Regions from separate parts of the Mesorhizobium sp. USDA 4132 genome, predicted to be linked through region 2. Evidence: predicted binding sites of a transcription regulator. Region 2 holds the regulator's gene; each other region holds the start of a gene.
The links. Region 2 encodes LexA, which represses DNA repair genes until DNA is damaged. Its sites were predicted from a motif close to TGTTCNNNNTGTGTTCNG; they were not measured.
Positions count from the first base shown of each region.

Region 1: the regulator LexA is predicted to act here: its motif matches at 3,075-3,092, upstream of radA (DNA repair protein RadA).
Region 3: the regulator LexA is predicted to act here: its motif matches at 1,862-1,879, upstream of ACZ9IU_RS12770 (ATP-dependent helicase).
Region 4: the regulator LexA is predicted to act here: its motif matches at 2,938-2,955, upstream of ACZ9IU_RS05245 (energy-coupling factor ABC transporter ATP-binding protein).

Region 1 is NZ_JBWCCP010000001.1:1,433,300-1,438,672, reverse strand. It holds gene ACZ9IU_RS07535 (replicative DNA helicase) at 1-1,422, shown strand, start outside; gene alr (alanine racemase) at 1,864-3,027, shown strand; gene radA (DNA repair protein RadA) at 3,132-4,535, shown strand; gene ACZ9IU_RS07520 (CvpA family protein) at 4,640-5,227, shown strand.
Region 2 is NZ_JBWCCP010000001.1:1,953,607-1,958,979, reverse strand. It holds gene eno (phosphopyruvate hydratase) at 1-529, opposite strand, end outside; gene kdsA (3-deoxy-8-phosphooctulonate synthase) at 640-1,488, opposite strand; gene ACZ9IU_RS10215 (VOC family protein) at 1,492-2,361, opposite strand; gene lexA (transcriptional repressor LexA) at 2,562-3,281, shown strand; gene ACZ9IU_RS10205 (ComEC/Rec2 family competence protein) at 3,262-5,373, opposite strand, start outside.
Region 3 is NZ_JBWCCP010000001.1:2,476,548-2,481,920, forward strand. It holds gene ACZ9IU_RS12760 (efflux RND transporter permease subunit) at 1-349, opposite strand, end outside; gene ACZ9IU_RS12765 (efflux RND transporter periplasmic adaptor subunit) at 352-1,641, opposite strand; gene ACZ9IU_RS12770 (ATP-dependent helicase) at 1,919-4,405, shown strand; gene ACZ9IU_RS12775 (Panacea domain-containing protein) at 4,421-4,909, shown strand; gene ACZ9IU_RS12780 (hypothetical protein) at 4,915-5,373, shown strand, end outside.
Region 4 is NZ_JBWCCP010000001.1:1,027,302-1,032,674, forward strand. It holds gene ACZ9IU_RS05225 (histone deacetylase family protein) at 1-450, opposite strand, end outside; gene ACZ9IU_RS05230 (acyl-CoA thioesterase) at 598-996, shown strand; gene ACZ9IU_RS05235 (biotin transporter BioY) at 1,011-1,574, opposite strand; gene ACZ9IU_RS05240 (energy-coupling factor transporter transmembrane component T family protein) at 1,604-2,209, opposite strand; gene ACZ9IU_RS05245 (energy-coupling factor ABC transporter ATP-binding protein) at 2,206-2,883, opposite strand; gene ACZ9IU_RS05250 (winged helix-turn-helix domain-containing protein) at 2,992-4,185, shown strand; gene glgB (1,4-alpha-glucan branching protein GlgB) at 4,452-5,373, opposite strand, start outside.

The DNA of each region.
Region 1 (5,373 bases), 520 kb from region 2:
GAGGCCGAACAGGCGCTTCTCGGCGCGATCCTGGTCAATAACGACGCCTATTACCGCGTCTCCGATTTCCTGAAGCCCGTCCATCTTTACGAGCCCCTGCACCGCAAGATCTTCGAGGTCGCCGGCGACATCATCCGGATGGGCAAGACCGCCAACCCGGTGACGATCAAGACCTTCCTGCCCGCCGACGACAAGGTCGGTGACCTGACGGTGGCGCAATATCTCGCCCGCCTCGCCTCCGAAGCCGTGTCGATCATCAATGCGGAGGACTACGGAAGGGCGATCTACGACCTGGCGCTACGCCGCGCGCTGATCACCATCGGCGAGGACATGGTCAACATCGCCTTCGACGCGCCGCTCGACATGCCGCCGCAGACGCAGATCGAGGATACCGAACGCCGGCTGTTCGAGCTCGCCGAAAACGGCCGTTACGACGGCGGTTTCCAGTCGTTCAACGATGCGGTGGCGCTTGCGATCGACATGGCCGGCCAGGCCTTCGAGCGAGACGGCCATCTTTCCGGTGTCTCGACCGGCATCATGTCGCTCGACAGCAAGATGGGCGGGCTTCAGCGCTCCGACTTGATCGTGCTTGCGGGACGCCCCGGCATGGGCAAGACCTCGCTTGCCACCAACATCGCCTATAACATTGCCGCCTCCTACGAGCCGGAAGTCCAGCCGGACGGTTCGTACAAGGCCAAGAACGGCGGCGTCGTCGGCTTCTATTCGCTCGAAATGTCGGCCGAACAGCTCGCCACCCGTATCATCTCCGAGCAAACGGAAGTCTCCTCGTCAAAGATCCGCCGCGGCGACATCACCGAGGCGGATTTCGAAAAGCTCGTCGCCTGCAGCCAAATGATGCAGAAGGTGCCGCTGTTCATCGACCAGACCGGCGGTATCTCGATCGCCCAGCTTTCCGCCCGCGCCCGCCGCCTGAAGCGCCAGCGCGGCCTCGATTGCCTGGTGGTCGACTATATCCAGCTGATGACCGGCTCGGGTAAATCCGGCGAGAACCGCGTTCAGGAAATCACCCAGATCACCACCGGCCTGAAAGCGCTCGGCAAGGAGTTGAACGTGCCGATCATCGCACTGTCGCAGCTCTCGCGCCAGGTGGAAAGCCGCGACGACAAACGCCCGCAGCTCTCCGATCTTCGCGAATCGGGCTCGATCGAACAGGACGCCGACGTCGTGCTGTTCGTGTTCCGCGAGGAATATTACGTGAAGAACATGGAACCACGCGACATCGCCGACCCGAAATATCCCGAATGGGAAGTGCTGATGGACAAGGTCAAGGGCACCGCGGACGTGATCATCGCCAAGCAGCGCCACGGACCGACCGGCACCGTCAAGCTCGCCTTCCAGTCCGAATACACCCGCTTCGCCGATCTGGCCGACCCGAGCTTCACTCAGTACGAAGAGCATTGATCAGGGCGGTCGCCGATATCATTTTTCGGCCGATGGCAAGTTTCGGATCGTCTCAGCGGGATTGGGGTTTTCATCGTCAATATTTGAGCCCGCCCGCCCCCCTCTGGCCTGCCGGCCATCTCCCCCTCAGGTGGGGAGATCCGCTGGGCGCCTGCCCACAGTCTCACGTCAGGCTTCTCCGATCCGAGCGCTGTCCCGCCTGAGGTTTATTGGGAAGCGAAGGTCGTGCCGCGGGTAATCTCCCCACCTGAGGGGGAGATGGCCGGCAGGCCAGAGGGGGGCGGGCATATTCCAGCGCTTGTGACAGGTCTGCGGCATCCACGGCCTAAAAGATTGTGCAGCGCGAAAGATTTTGCGGGCGCGGTCTTTTTCCTGCCTTCGAAACCGGTAGGATCGCTGCAACGTCCTCATGCCCCCAATCCTCACGCCCTACGAGCCGACATGACCGATTTCGACAGCGAGCTTTCCTATCCCGACGATTTCGACATCGCGCCCGTGCGGCTGACGGTCGATCTGGGTGCGCTTGGCGACAATTGGCGGGAGATGGCGCGGCGTTCGGGAACGGCGCGGACGGCGGCCGTCGTCAAGGCCGATGCCTACGGGCTCGGGCTGGAGGATTGCGGCATCACGCTTTACGAGGCCGGCGCCCGGGATTTCTTCGTGGCAGTGGTGCAGGAAGGCGTGACGCTGCGCACCTATGCGCCCGACGCCCGGATCTACGTACTCTCCGGCATCTGGCCCGGCCAGGAGCGGATGTTCTTCGAACACGATCTGGTGCCCGTTCTGGCCTCCGAGGAACAGCTGGCCTTCTGGATGTCGGTGACGGCGGAATATGGCGACCACCCCTGCGCGCTGCAGGTGGACACCGGCTTCAACCGGCTCGGCCTGCCGCTCGAGGACGCCATCGCCTTCTCCGACGACGTGTCGCGTCCGGCAAGCTTCTCGCCGGTCCTGGTGCTCTCGCATCTCCACAGCGGCGATACCCCCTCCTCGCCGCTCAACCAGAAACAGCTTTCGGCCTTCCAGAAGGTCGCGGAGGCTTTCGAAGGCATCGAGACGAGTCTTTCGGCATCTGCCGGCATCTTCCTCGGCCCCGACTATCATTTCGATCTCACCCGCCCCGGCATCGCGCTTTATGGCGGCGAAGCGGTGGTCGGAGTGCCGAACCCGATGAAGCCGGTCGCCAAGGCGGAAGCCCGCATCATCCAGATCCGCGACGGCAAAAAGGGCGAGACGGTGAGCTACGGCGGCACTTATCAGCTCTCCCGCGACAGCCGGCTGGCGATCGTCTCTGCGGGTTACGCGGACGGCTACAAACGCGCACTCTCCGGCTCCGGCGTGCCGCTGCGCCAGACCATCGGTCAGGGCGGCTTCGGCTTCATCGCCGGCCGCGAGGTTCCGGTCATCGGCCGCATCACCATGGACCTGACGATCTTCGACGTCACCGATATCCCGGCATCGGACATCCAGGCCGGCGACTATGTCGAACTGTTCGGCCCCAACGTCGCCCTCGACGACGTCGCCCGCGCCGCCGGCACGATCGGCTACGAACTGCTGACCAGCCTCGGCCTGCGCTATGAGCGGCGGTACATCGAGGCCGAATAACTCCCTTCCTCCTTGCCATCATCTGCATTTTCGGATTAGACAAGAAAAGTTCCGCTTTTGTTCACGGTGGAATTTTGTGAATATCGAAGGCGGCAACTGATCCCATGGCAAAAGCAAAAAACCAATTCGTGTGCCAGAACTGCGGCACGGTGCATAACCGCTGGGCCGGCAAGTGTGACGGCTGCGGCGAGTGGAACACGATTATCGAAGACGACCAGATGGGCGGCATCGGTAGTGGGCCAGGCAAGGTGCCGAAGAAGGGCCGCGCGGTGGCGCTCACCACCCTGTCGGGCGAGACCGAGGAAGCGCCGCGCATCTTCACGGGCATTTCCGAGCTCGACCGGGCGACCGGCGGTGGCTTCGTGCGCGGCTCGGCGGTGCTGGTCGGCGGCGATCCGGGCATCGGCAAATCGACGCTTCTGATGCAGGCGGCCGCCGCCCTCTCCCGCCGCGGCCACCGGATCATCTATGTCTCGGGCGAAGAGGCGGTGGCGCAGGTGCGCCTGCGCGCCCAGCGCCTGGATGCCGCCGATACCGAGGTGTTGCTGGCCGCCGAAACCAATGTCGAAGACATCCTCGCCACCATCGGCGAAGGCAAGCGTCCCGACCTTGTCATCATCGATTCGATCCAGACGCTGTGGAGCGACACGGCCGACTCGGCGCCTGGCACCGTCACCCAGGTGCGCACCGGCGTCCAGGCGATGATCCGGTTTGCCAAGCAGACGGGGGCGGCCATGGTTCTCGTCGGCCACGTCACCAAGGAAGGCCAGATCGCCGGCCCACGCGTCGTCGAGCACATGGTCGATGCGGTCCTCTATTTCGAGGGCGACCGCGGCCACCACTACCGCATCCTGCGCACCGTCAAGAACCGATTCGGGCCGACCGACGAGATCGGCGTCTTCGAAATGTCCGACAAGGGCCTGCGCGAGGTCACCAACCCGTCCGAACTTTTCCTCGGCGAGCGCAACTCGAAATCACCAGGTGCTGCGGTCTTCGCCGGCATGGAGGGCACGCGGCCGGTCCTGGTCGAGGTGCAGGCGCTGGTCGCGCCGACCTCGCTCGGCACGCCCAGGCGCGCCGTGGTCGGCTGGGATTCGTCACGCCTGTCGATGATTCTCGCGGTGCTGGAGGCCCATTGCGGCGTCAAGCTCGGCCAGCACGACGTCTATCTGAACGTCGCGGGCGGCTACCGCATCACCGAACCGGCGGCCGATCTTGCGGTCGCTTCCGCACTGGTCTCGTCGCTTGCCGGCCTTGCCCTGCCGGCCGATTGCGTCTATTTCGGCGAAATCAGCCTCTCGGGCGCTGTGCGACCTGTGTCTCAGACCGCTCAACGCCTTAAGGAAGCTGAGAAACTTGGTTTTTCAGGGGCGATGCTGCCGGCCACCTCCGCCGAGGTGCCGAAGGGTGCCAACGGACGCTGGGTGACGATCGAGGACCTGCCGGATCTGGTATCGCGCATTGCCGGTTCCGCCGCCAAGCTGAGACAAACGCCGGAAGATGATTGATCTTCCGTTAACAAGCCCGCTGATGTATGACGGCTGCGGTAAGGCGGGGCGCCGGGCTAAAAGCCGGCAAGTCTTGAAGTCGGCAAGTCTGGAGTAGATCATATATGCCCATCACGATTTTCGATGGTATCGTCATCGCTGTGACGCTGTTTTCCGCCGTTCTCGCCATGGTTCGCGGCTTTTCGCGAGAGGTGCTGTCGATCGCGAGCTGGGCCGGCTCAATCGCCGCCGCCTATTACCTCTACCCCCTGGTTCTGCCCTATGTGAAACCTCACCTGAGTGACGAGCGCATCGCGATCGCCGCGTCCGCGGGCGCCATCTTCCTGATCGCGCTGATCGTCATCTCGTTCATCACCACGCGGATCGCCGATTTCATCATCGACAGCCGCATCGGCGCGCTCGACCGGACGCTTGGTTTCCTGTTCGGCGCCGCTCGCGGCATCCTGCTGCTCGTCGTCGCTGTCGCATTCTGGAACTGGCTGGTGGCCGCCAATGCCCAGCCGACCTGGGTGACGCAGGCGAAATCGAAGCCGTTCCTCGATACGCTGGTCGCCCGCCTCGAAGCCGTACTGCCCGCCGATATTGAGCCGCAGATCCGCGCGCGCATCCTCGGCAAGGAAGCAGCGCCTGCCGATGGCGCTCCGGCTCAGGATCAGCCGGCGGCAGATGACGCGCCTGCGACAAATAATTGACGTGATCTTGCGCTTGATGCAGCGCAAAACGTCACCATTTGTGGTATCATTCGCATCTAAGTGAAAACAGGCTGGTTTCCGGGGAGCTTCTCCCCCGGCCGGCCTTTCCATTTTTCCGACAGGGACAGGTTGTCCACAGGGATAAG
Region 2 (5,373 bases):
CGTCCTTCAGCGTGTCAGCGCCGACCGGCATGATCATGAATTCCTGGAAGTCGATCGGGTTGTCGGCATGAGCGCCGCCGTTGATGATGTTCATCATCGGAACCGGCAGGACATGCGCGTTCGGGCCGCCGACATAACGGTAGAGCGGCAGGCCGGATGTTTCGGCGGCAGCTTTTGCAACGGCGAGCGAGACGCCGAGGATGGCATTGGCGCCGAGGCGGGACTTGTTCGGCGTGCCGTCGAGCGCGATCATCGTCTTGTCGATATGGATCTGGCTCTCGGCATCGAAACCGCCGATCGCATCGAAGATCTCGGTGTTGACGGCTTCGACCGCCTTTTCGACGCCCTTGCCGTGGTAGCGCTTGCCGCCGTCGCGCAGTTCGACGGCTTCATGAGCGCCGGTGGAGGCGCCCGACGGAACGGCCGCACGGCCCATCGAACCGTCTTCCAGATAGACATCCACCTCGACGGTCGGATTGCCGCGGCTGTCGAGAATTTCGCGGGCGATGATATCGGTGATGGCGGTCAAGGGTCTCTCCCTGGGTTTGGACTTGACGTCACGAGGTCACTGAAAATGTCTCATAATCAATGACACGAAAATTACAATCGAAGCAGTTTGCGCGCTTTTTGTGGACGCGCTCAAGCCGCCTTGGCGACGGCGTCGAGGGCAAGCAGCTTTTCGAGGAGCTGCGGCATGTCCTTCAGATGCACCATGTTCGGGCCGTCCGAGGGAGCATTGTCCGGATCCTCGTGAGTTTCGATGAACAGGCCCGCAATGCCGACGGCAACCGCTGCCCGTGCAAGGACCGGCACCATGCTGCGGTCTCCTCCGGTAGAGCCTCCCTGCCCGCCAGGCTGCTGCACAGAATGCGTCGCGTCGAAGATCACCGGAGCCCCCATGGACGCCATGATCGGCAATGAACGCATGTCGGAAACGAGTGTATTGTAGCCGAAGGAGGCGCCGCGTTCGCACAGCAATACGTTGGGATTGCCGCTCGCGGTGATTTTGCCGAGCACGTTCTTCATGTCCCAGGGTGCCAGGAACTGACCCTTCTTGACGTTGACGACGCGGCCGGTCTTGGCAGCGGCGACAAGCAAGTCCGTCTGGCGTGACAGGAAAGCCGGGATCTGCAGGATGTCCACCGTCTTTGCGACGACAGCGCATTGTTCTTCCGTATGAATGTCGGTCAGAACCGGAAAGCCGAACTCCTGCTTCAGGTCAGCGAAGATTTCCATCGACTCTTCGAGCCCGATGCCGCGCTTGCCGGAAATCGACGTGCGGTTGGCCTTGTCGTAGGAGGACTTGTAGACGAGGCCGATGCCGAGCTTGCTGCAGAGTTCCTTCAACGCGCCTGCCATCATGAAGGCGTGGTCGCGGCTTTCCATCTGGCAGGGACCGGCGATCAGCGACAGTTTTGCGTTCTGCGCGAAAACCACCTTGCCGCCTCCTTCGCCGACGGAGACGCTGGAGTTTGCGGTAACTTCCATGATCTATTCCTCGAAGCCGAACAAAACACCCTGGCCGGGCGCCGCCGAGACGAGAACACGGCCCTCCCGGCGGACGAATGCGACGTCATTAGCAGCAAGGGTGATCTCTGTCACGGCAAGATCGGCGGTTTTGAAGATGACCGCCCGGCCGCGCAGTCCTTCGGCGCCCGGGGTCGGCTGAAGCGCAAATTCCGCCTCGAGCTCCCGATCCTGCAGGATCCGGATGCGGGCATTGGCCGCGGCAAGCTGGAGCGGTGCAGCCTCCGGCGCGGCCTTGGTCAGCAGCACCTGTTCGACCAGCGGAGCGAAATCGGCAGGTGTCGGGGCCGACAGGATGATTTCGCTCAGGCCGATAACGGTATTGGCATGCCGCTCCAGCTCGCGGTCGGCAGGCAGCGGGTTGATGCGCTGGCAGGAAAACAGGAAGAACTCGGGCGCGCGGTCATCGCCGGCGAATGCCAGCCGGAAGCTCGCCTGCGTCTCGGAACCGTCGGCCAGGATCATGCCGCGGGAAAATTCCAGCACGTCGCCTGCCGAAACGCCGCGCATCTTGAAACGCGCATGATCGGCCATCGCATCGCGGGTCGCGACAACGAGAGCGGAAAAGCCCTGCCGGTTGGACGTCTTGCGGAAGGCGAGATCGCGGGCGGTGAAAACGTTGCCGCGCTTTGCCGCGACACCCGCATGGCGTCGGTTGGTAAGAGCCAGCGGCTCCAGGTAGGTCCCATCCGAGAAGAATACGCAAGCATTGGCGGTGCCGAAAGGATGAAAAGCATCCGGCGCAACTGTAAAACCGAGCTCCGTGAGCCGGGAACGCGCAGCGGTAAGTCCCGCCACCGGCAGCACGAGATGATCGATCGGTCTTGCGTTCACGCGAGGGCCCCCTGAATTGGAATCGCAAAGCTACTTTGGCAGCGGGCTGGCGCCGCGCAAGTGGTGTGACACCAGATATCTGGCACGCATCTATGAAGAAAAAATCATCATACTTCACAGAAATTTAGGGACTTGCGGAACACATATGGAACATATAGTGTCCGTTCTGGATTTGTTTCCGACTCTGAGGGTGCCAAAAGATGCTCACGCGCAAACAACAGGAATTGCTTCTGTTCATTCACGAACGCATGAAAGAATCCGGTATCCCGCCGTCATTCGACGAAATGAAGGACGCGCTCGACCTTGCGTCCAAGTCCGGAATCCATCGTCTGATCACGGCGCTCGAGGAGCGCGGCTTCATCCGCCGCCTGCCGAACCGGGCCCGCGCGCTGGAAGTCATCAAGCTCCCGGAAGCCTATTCGCCGAGCATTCAGCCGCGGCGCGGTTTTTCGCCCAGCGTCATCGAGGGCAGCCTCGGCAAACCGCAGCCGGCCGCAGCACCTCAGAAACTCGCGGCCAACGATGGCTCGTCGAACGCCACGACCGTTCCCGTCATGGGCCGCATCGCCGCCGGCGTGCCGATCTCGGCGATCCAGAACAACACGCACGACATCTCCGTGCCGGCCGAGATGCTCGGCTCCGGCGAGCATTACGCGCTGGAGGTCAAGGGCGATTCGATGATCGAGGCAGGCATTCTCGATGGCGACACCGTGATCATTCGCAACGGCACGACGGCCAATCCCGGCGACATCATCGTGGCGCTGGTGGACGATGAGGAAGCGACGCTGAAGCGTTTTCGCCGCCGCGGCGCCTCGATCGCGCTCGAAGCCGCCAACCCCGCCTACGAGACCCGCATTTTCGGGCCTGACCGGGTGAAGATCCAGGGCAAGCTCGTCGGCCTCATCCGCCGTTATCACTGATCAGCTGCCGGAGCGGTTCCGGCAACGCGTTGTCGAAACTCTGGCTTCGCCAATCGTAGTGGCGGTGCCTAGTCCAGGGCCGGTCCTCGGCCGCCATTGCGGCACGGACCTGCCAGCGTCGCATGTCGCCCGTGTCGTTCAGCGAAATCTCCAGCGCGCCGGTCTTTCTGAGCGTCGTGCCATTGATCATCAGTCCGCCGGACCGGCATCGGTCGAAGCGTGCCCGCGGGGCGATGACAAGATCGGCGGCGTCGCAGGCAGCGCCAGCATAACGGCCGTCTTCTACGGCCACGATGATGGCATTGCCCGTGCTTGCGGCGCACCAGGCCTTAGGCTCGCAGGTGAAGCGGTCGGAAGTCACCTGGCTTATTCGCAACCTCACTGTTTCGAGTTCCGCCGAGGTCAACTCGCGGCGCTTATCGTTTTTTGCGCCTGCTGGTTTGCGGTCGGGCGGCTTGTCCCTGGCCGGCGACATGTCCGGTTTGGTCGGGTCGCCGAGCAGAAGCGCCCTCTTCCACTGGTCGTAGATGAAATCAGGCGGGCGGGTGCGGTTGGTGGAAACCCGTTCCCCGTTTACGAGCGCCACCATTGTCCCGTCTTCCGAGACCAATATATCCGCCAGAGGCGTCGATCGCTCATGCCAGGAAAGCAGCAGAGCGGTCACCATCAGCGGCGGACCGATCAGCCTTAGCTTCGTCCTGAGCAGGGTCAGCAGCAGGAAGCCTGCCGTTGAGACCGTCAGGAACCATGGATGCTGGCGGCCTATCCCGACATCGCCACCCCAGGCAGCCACGTGCCCGGCAATGGCGATCACCGCTTCCAGGCCAAGGCCCATGAGCTTCATGAAGGGAGCGTCGAGGCCGAAGGGCATCAGCAGCATGCCGACCAGACCGGCCGGCATCACCACGAAGGAGATGATCGGCATGGCTGCGAGGTTTGCGGCGAGGCCATAGGTGGCGATGCGATGAAAATGCTCGACCGAAAACATCGCGGTCGAAACGCCGCCGATCAGCGAGGTGACGAAGACGCCGGCTGCGAAATTCCACGATGCCAGGATCGGCATCACCATGCGGTGACGGAACGGCAGAGGCTGAGGATCGCGGCCCTCGGCCCTCTGTTTCCAGAGCGCGTAACCGGCGACCAGGGCAACGGTGGCGGCAAACGACATCTGGAAGCTCGGCCCGAGCATTTCCGAGGGCGACATGGCGATGATGACGAGCGCGGACAGCGCCACATTGTGCAGGCTGATCGACGGTCGGTCGAAGAGGACGGCAACCAGCATGATTGCCATCATGATGTAGGCCCGCTCGGCCGAAACGCCGAAACCGGAGATCAGGTAATAGGCGGTGACCATTATCAGAGCGCCGAGTGCGGCGATCTTCTTCACCGGATAGGCGTGGCCGAAGCCCATAAAGACCGCGAGCACGGTCCGCACGCCGACGAAGAAGATACCGGCGGCGAGCGCCATGTTCAGTCCGGAAATGGCGACGATATGGGCTAATCCCGAAAGCCGTAAAGCTTCGGTCGTTCCCTTGGAGATCGCCCGGCGTTCGTCCGTCACGATTGCCGCGGCAAAGGCGCCGGAATCTCCCGGCACGGTCTCGCGGATACGGGTGGCGATTGCGCTGCGGAGATCGAAAAGCCGGCTTTCGATGTCGGCAATCCAGCTCCGGGTCGACGGACCGGCAGCCTGTTTTTTCGGCGCTCCATAGAAAAATCCGACCGCGCCGATGCCGTCGAAATAGGAGGAGAAGGCAAAGTCGTTGAGGCCAGGCAGTGCAGGTCCGGAGGGTGGTGAAAGGCGCGCGCGGCCGCTGATCGTCTCGCCGATCTGGGCGGGCTCATGTCGAGACCTTGCAAGCAGCGATACACGCTCCGGCGGGCGCCTGACTTCCGGATTGGATGTCCGGTCGATAAGGACGACATAGCGCCAACGGCCCTGGGCATCGATCTCCCTGCGCTCGACCACGCCGGCAAGTTCGGTTGTCACCGGCGTATCGAGAACGACGGTGGACCGCCGCCACGTCTCGAACTGTGCCAGCATCATGCCGCCCAGAAAGAGCGCGACACCGAGCGGCAAGAGATGGATCGT
Region 3 (5,373 bases), 520 kb from region 2:
CGGAAAATTCCATCGTCACGCGGCTGGAACCGAACTGCGATTGCGATGACAGCGCCTTCAGGCCGGACACGCGGGCGACCGCGCCTTCGATGACCTGGGTGACTTCCTGGTCCATCGTCTGCGGCGAGGCGCCGTCGTAATTGGTGCGTACCGTGATGACCGGCTGGTCGACGTCGGGAAGTTCACGCACTTCGACGCCGGCAAGCGCCGCAAGACCCGCGACGACGAGCAGCGTGTTCAGGACGGCGGCAAGAACGGGCCGGCGGACGAAGAGAGCGGTGAAGCTCTGGCTGGATTTCTCCGCATCGCCCTTCCCCTCGTCGTCGTGGCCATGCCCCGGAAGCTCCATCTTCATTGGCGCGCCACCTCAGCGGTTTCCGGCGCGCCGAAAACCCGGACCGACGCCCCCTCCCTCACCCGTTGCAGACCTTCGGTCACTATCCTGTCGCCCTCTTGGAGCTCGGCGCCCACGAGCACCGCATCGGGATTGCGCTGAACGACGCGCACCCGGGTCTTGACCGATTTATTGTCCTTGACCTGCCAGACATAGGAACCCTCGCCGTCCCACTGGACGGCGAGCGGATCGACCGCCGGGTAGCTTTCGCCGGCAAAGCGCATGCCGACATTGAAGGCCATGCCGGCGCGCAGAACATCGCCCGGATTTTCGACACGGGCGCGGATGCGCATCGTGCGGCTTGCCGCGTCGATACGGTTGTCGATCGCCTCGACCTTGCCGGAGAAGACCTGGCCCGGACGGGCGATCGAGCTCGCGTCGACTGCCTGGCCCGGCTCGATGGCGACGGCGAAACGCTCCGGCGCCCAGAAATCGACCAAAATAGCCGTGCGGTCGTCGATCGTCACCACATTGGTCTGGGTGGTGACGTTGTCGCCGATATTGACCGCGACGATGCCCGCGATGCCCTCGATCGGCGCGACGATATCGCGGCGCTTCAAGTTGAGTTCGGCCGTGGCGAGCGCAAGCTTGGCAGCCTGTTCGGCGATCTGGGCATTGAGCACGTCGAGGCGCGAGAACGACTGGAGGTTCTTGTAGGAAGCGGATTTTTCCTGGGCGCTCTGCAGCGCGACCTGCGCCTTTTCGCGCTCGATCGTCTGTTCTTCGTCGTCGAGGCGGGCGAGCACCTGGCCCTTGGTGACCTTCTGGCCGGAAACGACCCTGATCTCGTTGATCGTGCCGGAAGACTGCGGCATGACGACGACGGACTGGATCGCCTCGCCGCTGCCGATCGCCGTGAGGCGGTCGTTGACGGTGCCGATCGCCACCGGCTGGGCGACGACGAGCGTGGCGCGGTTGCCACCCTGTCCGCCCTGGCCGCCCTGTCCGCCGGCACCGCGCTGGCCGTTCTGGCCCGCGTTGTTCTGGGCCGCGTTCGCGGCTCCGTTCTGCGAATTTCCCTGTGCTGCGCCCTGGCCTTGCTGGCGCGCCGCCGCATTGCCGTTGGCACCGCCGGCTGCTGTCGTTGCGGGCTGCGGGGCATGTTTCGGGCTTATGGCGGCAATCACTCCACCGGGAACGCCGATCTTTGCAAGCGTGGCTCCTGCACTCGGCACCAGGTAAACCCACAGAGCCAGCGCTCCCGCCAGGACGGCGAGACAGAGCAGAAGCTGTTTCCAAATCCGCATTCAATTCTCCGAAGGAGGCACGAAAAGGCCATATTGCCCAGGAGTATCCTTTTTTGCGGGTGCTCACGCAATGGGTCTTCGGCAACCTTACAAAAATGTAACCTCGCGAAATCTCACGGGTATGTTAGACGGCAAGCATACTTATACTCCTAAAATTGCCGCTTTCGCAGAGCGCAACCGGCAGCCTCTTCACACTTTAGCCTTGCCTTGTGTGGAGACTGGGAATGAAAGCAGAACATTTTCTGGTCTTTCAGGTCCGAATCACTACATTGGCCGCATGACGAACAGTTTCGACGACATTCCGTTCTTCGATGAAGAACCGCAGCACCCGCAGGCGCCGCGCAACACGGCCCCCGCTCCGGCGCAGGCCGCGGGCAATGGCGGCGGCCTCGGCATCGCCGCGCGGGCCATGGCGGCCCGCGACCAGCATCGTGCGCCCGACTATCTCGCAGGCCTTAACCCCGAGCAGCGGCTGGCGGTCGAGACGCTGAATGGACCGGTTCTCGTGCTCGCGGGCGCGGGCACGGGCAAGACGCGGGTGCTGACCACCCGCATCGCCCATATCCTGGCAACCGGCAGTGCCTACCCATCACAAATTCTTGCGGTGACCTTTACCAACAAGGCTGCCCGCGAGATGAAGGAACGCGTCGGCGTTCTGGTCGGCGGCGCCGTCGAGGGCATGCCGTGGATGGGCACTTTCCACTCGATCGGCGTGAAACTGCTGCGCCGCCATGCGGAACTGGCTGGCCTTCGCTCCGACTTCACCATTCTCGACACCGACGACGTGGTGCGGCTGATCAAGCAGTTGATCCAGGCCGAGGGACTGGACGACAAACGCTGGCCGGCAAAACAGTTCGCCGGCATGATCGACACCTGGAAGAACAAGGGCCTTACCCCGCCGGACATTGCCGAGGGCGACGCCCGTGCATTTGCCAACGGAAAGGGCCGCGAGCTCTATGCCGCCTACCAGGCGCGGCTTCGCACGCTGAACGCCTGCGATTTCGGCGATCTTCTGCTGCACCCGATCGCGATCTTCCGCAAGAACCCGGATCTGCTCAAGGAATATCACGGAAAATTCCGCTATATCCTTGTCGACGAGTACCAGGACACCAACACGGCCCAGTATATGTGGCTGCGGCTGCTTGCACAGCGGCCGAAGGACATTCCCCAGAACGTCTGCTGCGTGGGTGACGACGACCAGTCGATCTATGGCTGGCGCGGCGCGGAAGTCGACAACATCCTGCGCTTCGAGAAGGATTTTCCGGGCGCCAAGGTGATCAAGCTGGAGCGCAACTACCGCTCCACCGAGCACATCCTCGGCGCCGCCGGCCATCTGATCGCCCATAACGAGGGCCGCCTCGGCAAGACCCTGTTCACCGACCGCTCCGACCCCGACGACGAGAAGGTGGTGGTGCATGCCGCCTGGGATTCGGAGGAGGAAGCGCGCGCCGTCGGCGAGGAGATCGAGAACCTCCAGCGCGGCAAGCACAAGCTCAACGACATGGCGATCCTGGTGCGCGCCTCGTTCCAGATGCGCGAATTCGAAGACCGGTTCGTAACGTTAGGCCTCAACTACCGCGTCATCGGCGGCCCGCGCTTCTACGAGCGGCTCGAAATCCGCGATGCCATGGCCTATTTCCGCATGGTCTGCCAGCCCTCCGACGACCTCGCCTTCGAGCGGATCATCAACACCCCGAAGCGCGGCCTCGGCGACACGACCGTGCGTTACCTGCACGACTACGCCCGCGCCCGCGACATTCCCATGCTGCAGGCGGCGGCCGACATCATCGAGACCGACGAACTGAAGCCGAAGGCGCGCAAGGCGCTGTTCGACGTCGTCACCGATTTCCGCCGCTGGCAGGGCCTGCTCGAAAACACGTTGCACACCACGCTTGCCGAGCAGATCCTCGACGAGAGCGGCTATACCGCCATGTGGCAGAACGACAAGTCGGCGGAAGCACCGGGACGGCTGGAAAACCTCAAGGAACTCGTGCGTTCCATGGAGGCTTTCGAGAGCATGCGCGGCTTCCTCGAGCACGTCTCGCTGGTCATGGATGCCGAGAACAACGAAAACCTCGATGCCGTGTCGATCATGACGCTGCATTCGGCCAAGGGCCTGGAATTCGACACTGTCTTCCTGCCCGGCTGGGAGGAAGGCCTGTTTCCGCACCAGCGGGCGCTCGACGAGGGCGGCCGCTCGGGGCTGGAAGAAGAACGCCGTCTCGCCTATGTCGGCCTGACGCGCGCAAAGCACCGCTGCCACATCTGGTTCGTCTCGAACCGCCGCATCCACGGCCTGTGGCAATCAACCATGCCGTCGCGTTTCCTCGAAGAACTGCCGGCCGCCCATGTGGACGTCGCGGCGTCAGACAGCAATTACGGCGGATATGGCGGACGCGGCGGCTACGGCCAGTCACGCTTCGACAAGGCCGATCCCTTCGCCAACAATTATTCCACCCCCGGCTGGAAACGCGCCCAGGCCAACAAGACCGACGCCACCCGCGACAACTGGGGCACCCGCTCCGGCCACGCCGTGGAACGCATCGGCTACGGCGAAAGCGGCCCGCGCACGCGGACGATCGACGGGGAACTGGTGGCCAAATCGGTGGCCGACACGCCTTCGCAATTCTCAGTCGGAGATAGGGTCTTTCACGTCAAGTTCGGGAACGGGAACATTTCGGCGATCGAGGGGAACAAGCTGACGATCGAGTTCGACCGGGCTGGAGAGAAGCGGGTTCTTGAGGGGTTTGTGGAGCGGGTGTGACAGAAAGAAATAAAAATGGCCTATGACCCCAGATCCATAGCCAACATAATATTAGATATCGCCGATACTCGAGGTATCAGCTTGTCAAACCTATCCCTGAATAAAATCGTCTATTTTATACATGCTTGGTATCTTGCCAAAACTGGAGAACCTTTAGTTGATGCCAAGATTGAAGCTTGGGACTATGGCCCGGTAATACGGGAAATCTATTCTGAATTTAAACGCTTTGGAGCCTCTGAGATAAAAGGTCGCGCCTCCCGTTTTGATGTGGATAAACTCCAAAAAGTCCTTTGCGAAGATTCTGTTTCCAACGAAGACCTGATATTTATTGAGGATCAGTTTTCTAAATATGGTCATTTCGGAGTTGGAAAGCTGGTTAGCCTATCCCATGAGAAAGGCGGTCCATGGGATGTGGTATACAATCGCTCGGGGCGAGTTAACCCGGGCATGGAAATTTCAAATGAACTTATCCGAGCGTATTTCGGTCAGCAAACGAGGCATTGACAGGAATGATGCAGTTCGAGAAGAAATTGGAGCGTCCTCCCTACGTACATAATTGGGTGAGAAACATTGGCTCTGATCCAGAAAGTACAATCAAGAGGCTTGTTGCCCTGGCGCTGGGGTTCCCAGTAAAGACTTACGGCGCAGCAAACTACATATTAGTAGATAGAATTGTAAGATCGCTCGACCGAGCGACTGCGATGAAAGCGGCACTCACGACCGGTCGAATCAATAGCCGGGATATTGTTGCGGAATACGTCAGCGCATTCTATGAGTACGATGAAATTCGTGGCTACTCTGGAAAGCCCACTTACGATGAAATGGTCGAACCTTTCCGGATTGGTAAAGGGCTCTTCGTTCCAGTCAAGCCACTCGTAAATATCGTGGAGAACGGCAAACTGGTCCCGATATTCTCGGTAGGCTGGGCTACGTTTCCTCTCACTCAATTCCAGATGCGGCTTTTGGCA
Region 4 (5,373 bases), 930 kb from region 2:
CCGCTGCGCGTGGCGCGCGGCGATCGCGGCGTTGTTGAACAGGCAAAAACCCATCGCCTTGTCTTTTTCCGCGTGATGGCCGGGCGGACGTGCCGCGACAAAGGCGTTGTCGACCTTGCCGGTTGCCACGTCGTCGACGGCGGCCATCGCGCCGCCGATGCCGGTCAGCGCGGCCTGAAAGCTTTTCGGCCCCACATAGGTGTCCGCCTCGATCTGGCGGATCGTATCCTCCTCGGGGATTTCCCGCATGACGGCGCGCAGATGCTCCTCCGGATGCGCGAGCAGAACCGCGTCTTCGTTCGCCTGGGGAGCGTCCTTGCGGTCGAGCCTGGCGAAATTCGGATGTTCCAGCGCGATCGCCAGCGAGCGCAGCCGGTCCGCCCGTTCGGGATGTCCTTCGGGCGTGCTGTGTTCGAGGAAGATCTTGTGTTCGTAAAGGCGCGTGGTCATGCGGCGGCCTCGTCAGGGGTCAGTCCGGTCTGGACCTTTCCGACATGGCGCAGAAAGCTGACTTTTTCAAGCCGCAACCCCTTGCTCTTGCGCTTGTTTAGCTTGAAAGAATGGTCTTACATGAATGGGTGCAACCCAGAGGGTATCGTGGCCAAAGAGTCAGTCAAGTCTCAGGAATTCCGGGTTCCTTTCCGCGATGTCGACATGCACGGGGAGATGTTCCGGTCGTCCTATGTCGTGCGGGCGGAAGAAGCCGTCACGGAATTCTGGCACCGCCGCAAGCCGCAGAAGGACGATCCGTTCTTCAGGATCGGCAAGATCACCTGCACGTTTCACTCAGCCTTGAAGCTGGGTGACGTCGTCCACACGCATATCGGCGTCAGCAAGATCGGCGGAAAATCGGCGGGGTTCCTGGTGCATATGCTGCGCGGCAACGAGGCGGTCGCGGAAGCCGAAATCGTCTGGATGACTTGTGACCCCGAAAGCAGGGAACCGGTGCCGCTCCCCGAAGACTTGCGCGACTGGCTTTATCAGTTCCTGGATTGACGGGGCGCGGCCGATCAGGCCCGTTGCGGTAGCAGCGGATAACCGACCATTACTGCGCGGCCGGCGAGTGCCGCGATCATCGCCTTCAGCACGTCGCCGGGAACGAAGGACAGGTCACCGATGAAGGCGGTCGAAAGCCCGGTGCCCGTGACATAGGCGAGGTAGATGACCCCGAGCGCGTGGTCGACCACCACGCCGCCGAGCAGGGCTGCGAGGAAAAAGCCGGTGATCTGTACGATGCCGCTCTGCGAACGCTCGACGAACCGCTCGGAACAATAACCGGTGATGACGGCTGCGAAGAACCAGCCGACGAGATAACCGGCGGTCGGCGATACAAAGGTGGCAAGGCCGCCGCGTCCGCCCGACAGAACCGGCAGGCCGATCGCGACCAGCAGCAGGACCAGAAACACCGCAAAACCGCCGCGCCTGGCGCCGAGGATGACGCCCGCAAGCATAACGCCGAGCGACTGGGCGGTGATCGGTACCGGAATGAAGCCGAGCATGATCGGCGGCACGAGACCGAGCGCTACGATAATGGCGGCGAAAAGGGCGGCCAGAACGAGATCACGGGTGGTCATGCTATGCGAATCCCCAGTTTTATATGAGGTTATTTCTGCGCCCGGATGCCGCGTGCGTCAATGGCGGCGGCAATCTCGTCGGCATTTTTGAGCGTCAGGATGATCAGTGGCACCGCCAGCGTCAGCGGCCGGACCTTCAGCCCGCGGGCGCGATGGGCGTCGCGGATAGCCTGGTAACGGCTGAGGATCTCCGGCACGAAACGGATGACGAGACCGATCGAAAGCCCGATATCCGCGGCCCTGACGAGCCCCAGGCGCTCCAGCGGCATGGCAAGGCGGGTGATCTCGTCGATGAAATCGCCGGTGCTGGTGGTCGCCGTCACGGCCGCGGCGAAGAGGGCAAGCGCCGTCAGCCGCGTGACGACGACCAGCGTGTCATGTCGGCCGTTGAAGACAAGTGTGAAGAGCGCCACGACCGCAATGGTCAGCAGGACCGGCCGCAGCCGCAGCCAGGATTGGCGCCACCCGAGCCGGAGCGACGAATAGACGATGCCGCCGAGCAAGGCCGCGACCGACAGAATGGCCGGCGAACGGACAAGGAAAAAGACAAGGCTGAGCGCGGCGAGGCCGAGAAGCTTTGCCCGCGGCGAAAGCCGGTGCAGAAACGTGTCGCCTTCCACGTAGAGCGTCTTCATGCCACAAGCTCGCGGTAGCGGGCGATGACTTCCGCAGGCGCGCCATCATCGGTGAGGCGGCCTTCATGGAAGAACAGAACCCGGTCGAAATCGGCAATCAGGCCGAGGTCATGGCTGATGACGACGACATTTTCATCGAGCCCGTGGATCGTCCGCTCCACGAGATCGCGGTTGCGGAGATCCAGCTGGTTGGTCGGTTCGTCCATGATCAGGATATCCGGCCGGGTCACCAGAACCGAGGCAAGCGCCGCCAGCTGCAGTTCTCCGCCCGAAAGTTCATGCACCCGCCGGTCGGCCAGATGGGCGATGCCGAACCGGGCAAGCACGGCCTCGACCGCCGCCTCCGTGTCGGCCTTCGAGAGTTTTTGGCTTTTCAGCCCGAGCGCGATATCTTCTTTCAGGATCGGCAGGATGATCTGGTTCTGCGGGTTCTGGAAAATGAAGCCGGCCTGGCCACGAACCTTGTCGCCATCCTTCACCGTATCGAGCCCGTTGACGGTCACGTGACCCTCGGCAGGCAGCACCAGCCCGTTGATCATCCGCGCAAACGTCGTCTTGCCCGAGCCGTTGAGGCCAATCACGCCGATCCGCCGTTCGCTCAAGCGAAGCGTCAGCGGATAAACGACGGTGCGTCCCTCGAAACGCGCTTCTGCCTGTTCGAAACGGATATCCAAGCCAGTCCCTCGGTGTTCAGCGGTCTATAGACCGGAAGACGGGGAAGGGGAATGCGGAACCGAACGTGAACATTGAATCCGGCGCGGCGGTATCCTAGTCTAGATGCCATGGCGATTCTCATTCCAAACGATCAGGCCCGCAGGATCTTCCTCGAACGGCAGCGGCTCTGCGAACCGCCGGGCCGGGCGTTGACCAAAGCCGGCCTGCTGCAGCTCATCGACGATCTCGGTTTCGTCCAGGTGGACAGTATCGCCACCGTCGAGCGCGCCCATCACATGATCCTGTTCTCGCGCAACCAGACCTACCGCCGCGAGCACCTGACCGCGCTTCTGGAAAAGGACGGCGAGCTGTTCGAGCACTGGACGCATGACGCCTCGATCATCCCGACGAGCTTCTTCCGCTACTGGAAACATCGTTTTCGCCGCCGCGAGCCGATCCTTGCCGAACGCTGGCGGAAATGGCACGGCGAGGGGTTCGACGCCGCCTTCGAGGAGACCTTCCAGCACATCGCCGAGAACGGCGCGATCATGTCCCGCGACATGAAGCAGGAGGATCACAAGTCCGGCGGCTGGTGGAACTGGCATCCGAACAAGACGGCGCTCGAATATTACTGGCACACTGGCAAGCTGGCGATCGCCGGCCGCGTCAACTTCCAGAAGATCTACGACCTGATGGAACGGGTCATCCCGCGGCAGCATCACGAGCCGGAAGTGAGCCACGAGGAATTCATCGACTGGGCCTGCCGCGGCGCCATGACCCGCCTCGGCTTTGCGACTTCGGGCGAAATCGCCGCCTTCTTCGATCTGGTCACGCCGGACGAAGCGAAGGACTGGGTGAAGACGCATCGCGACGAACTGGTGGAAGTGCTGATCGAGACCGCCGACGGCAGCAAGCCGCGCCCATCCTTCGCCTTCCTCGGCTTTCCCGATAACCTCGGGGACATTCCCGAACCACCGGCACGCGTGCGCGTGCTCAGCCCCTTCGATCCGCTGCTCCGCAACCGCGACCGCGCCGAGCGGCTGTTCAACTTCTTCTACCGCATCGAGGTTTTCGTGCCGGAACCGAAGCGCCAATACGGCTACTACGTTTTCCCGCTCTTGGAAGGCGACCGCATGATCGGCCGCATCGACATGAAAGCCGACCGCAAATCCGGCACGCTGGATGTGAAGCGGTTATGGCTGGAAAAGGGCGTGCGGGCTTCGGCGGGGCGGCTGGAGAAGCTGGACGCGGAGTTGCTTCGGGTCGGGCGGTTCGCGGGGGTGGATAAGGTGGTTTATCAGAATGGTTGGCGGGGCGAATAAGCGCGGCCGCGCCGTTTGCCGTGGCACCCCCCTCTGCCCTGCCGGGCATCTCCCCCTCAAGGGGGGAGATCGGATGGAGTTGCCCTCTCGGCTCGATCATGATCGTGGAGATGAAACTAAATATCTTCCATTGCCGCTGAAACTTCGCCCTTCAATGGGAGGCGATGAGCCCGCCTCTGGCCGATCTCCCTCCTTGAGGGGGAGATGCCCGGCAGGGCAGAGGGGGGTGTCTCGCGGCAAACTCCCACCTCAGTTTAGGCTGAAACCTACCCCCGCCACCGCAGGAACACAGTCGCCAGCGGCGGCAATACCGCGGAGATGGAAAATTCCTTCCCGTGCGCCGCCTGGCGCTCCGTCCAAGCTTCCGTCTGTCCCAGATTGGACCCGCCGTAAAGCGCCGCATCGGTGTTCAGCACCACCTCCCAGCGGCCCTCTGCCGGAACTCCGATGCGATACCCGTGCCGCGGCATCGGCGTCAGATTCGAGGCGACCAGGATATGCGACGAGCGATCCGGCGACGAGCGCATCATGCCGTAGACGGAATTTTCCGCATCATCCGTCACCGCCCACTCGAACCCCTCGTGATGCAGGTCGCCGAACTGCAGCGCCGGTTCCCGGGCGTAAAGCGTGTTCAGGTCGCGAACGAGCCGCTGCACGCCCGCATGGTCGGGGCTGTCGAGCAGGTCCCAGACCACCGAGCCGTCATGGTTCCATTCGCTCTCCTGCGCCAGTTCGCCGCCCATGAACAGGAGCTTCTTGCCGGGATGGCCCCACATGAAGCCGTAATAGGCGCGAAGGTTCGCAAGTTTCTGCCAGCGATCGCCCGGCATCTTGGCCATCAGCGAGCCCTTGCCGTGCACCACTTCGTCATGGGAGAGCGGCAGGATGAAGCGCTCGGAATAAGCATAGATCATCCCGAAGCTCATGGCGCCATGGTGGTATTTCCGGTAGACTGGGTCGTCCTGCATGTAATGCAGCGTGTCGTGCATCCAGCCCATGTTCCATTTGAAATCGAAGCCGAGGCCGCCTTCCTCGATCTTCCTGGTAACCCCCGGCCAGGCGGTCGATTCCTCCGCCGCGGTAAAGGCATGCGGGCAGCGGTTGTGGACGATGCTGTTCAGGTGCTTGAAGAACTCGACCGCCTCAAGGTTTTCGCGCCCGCCATACTGGTTCGGAATCCATTCGCCT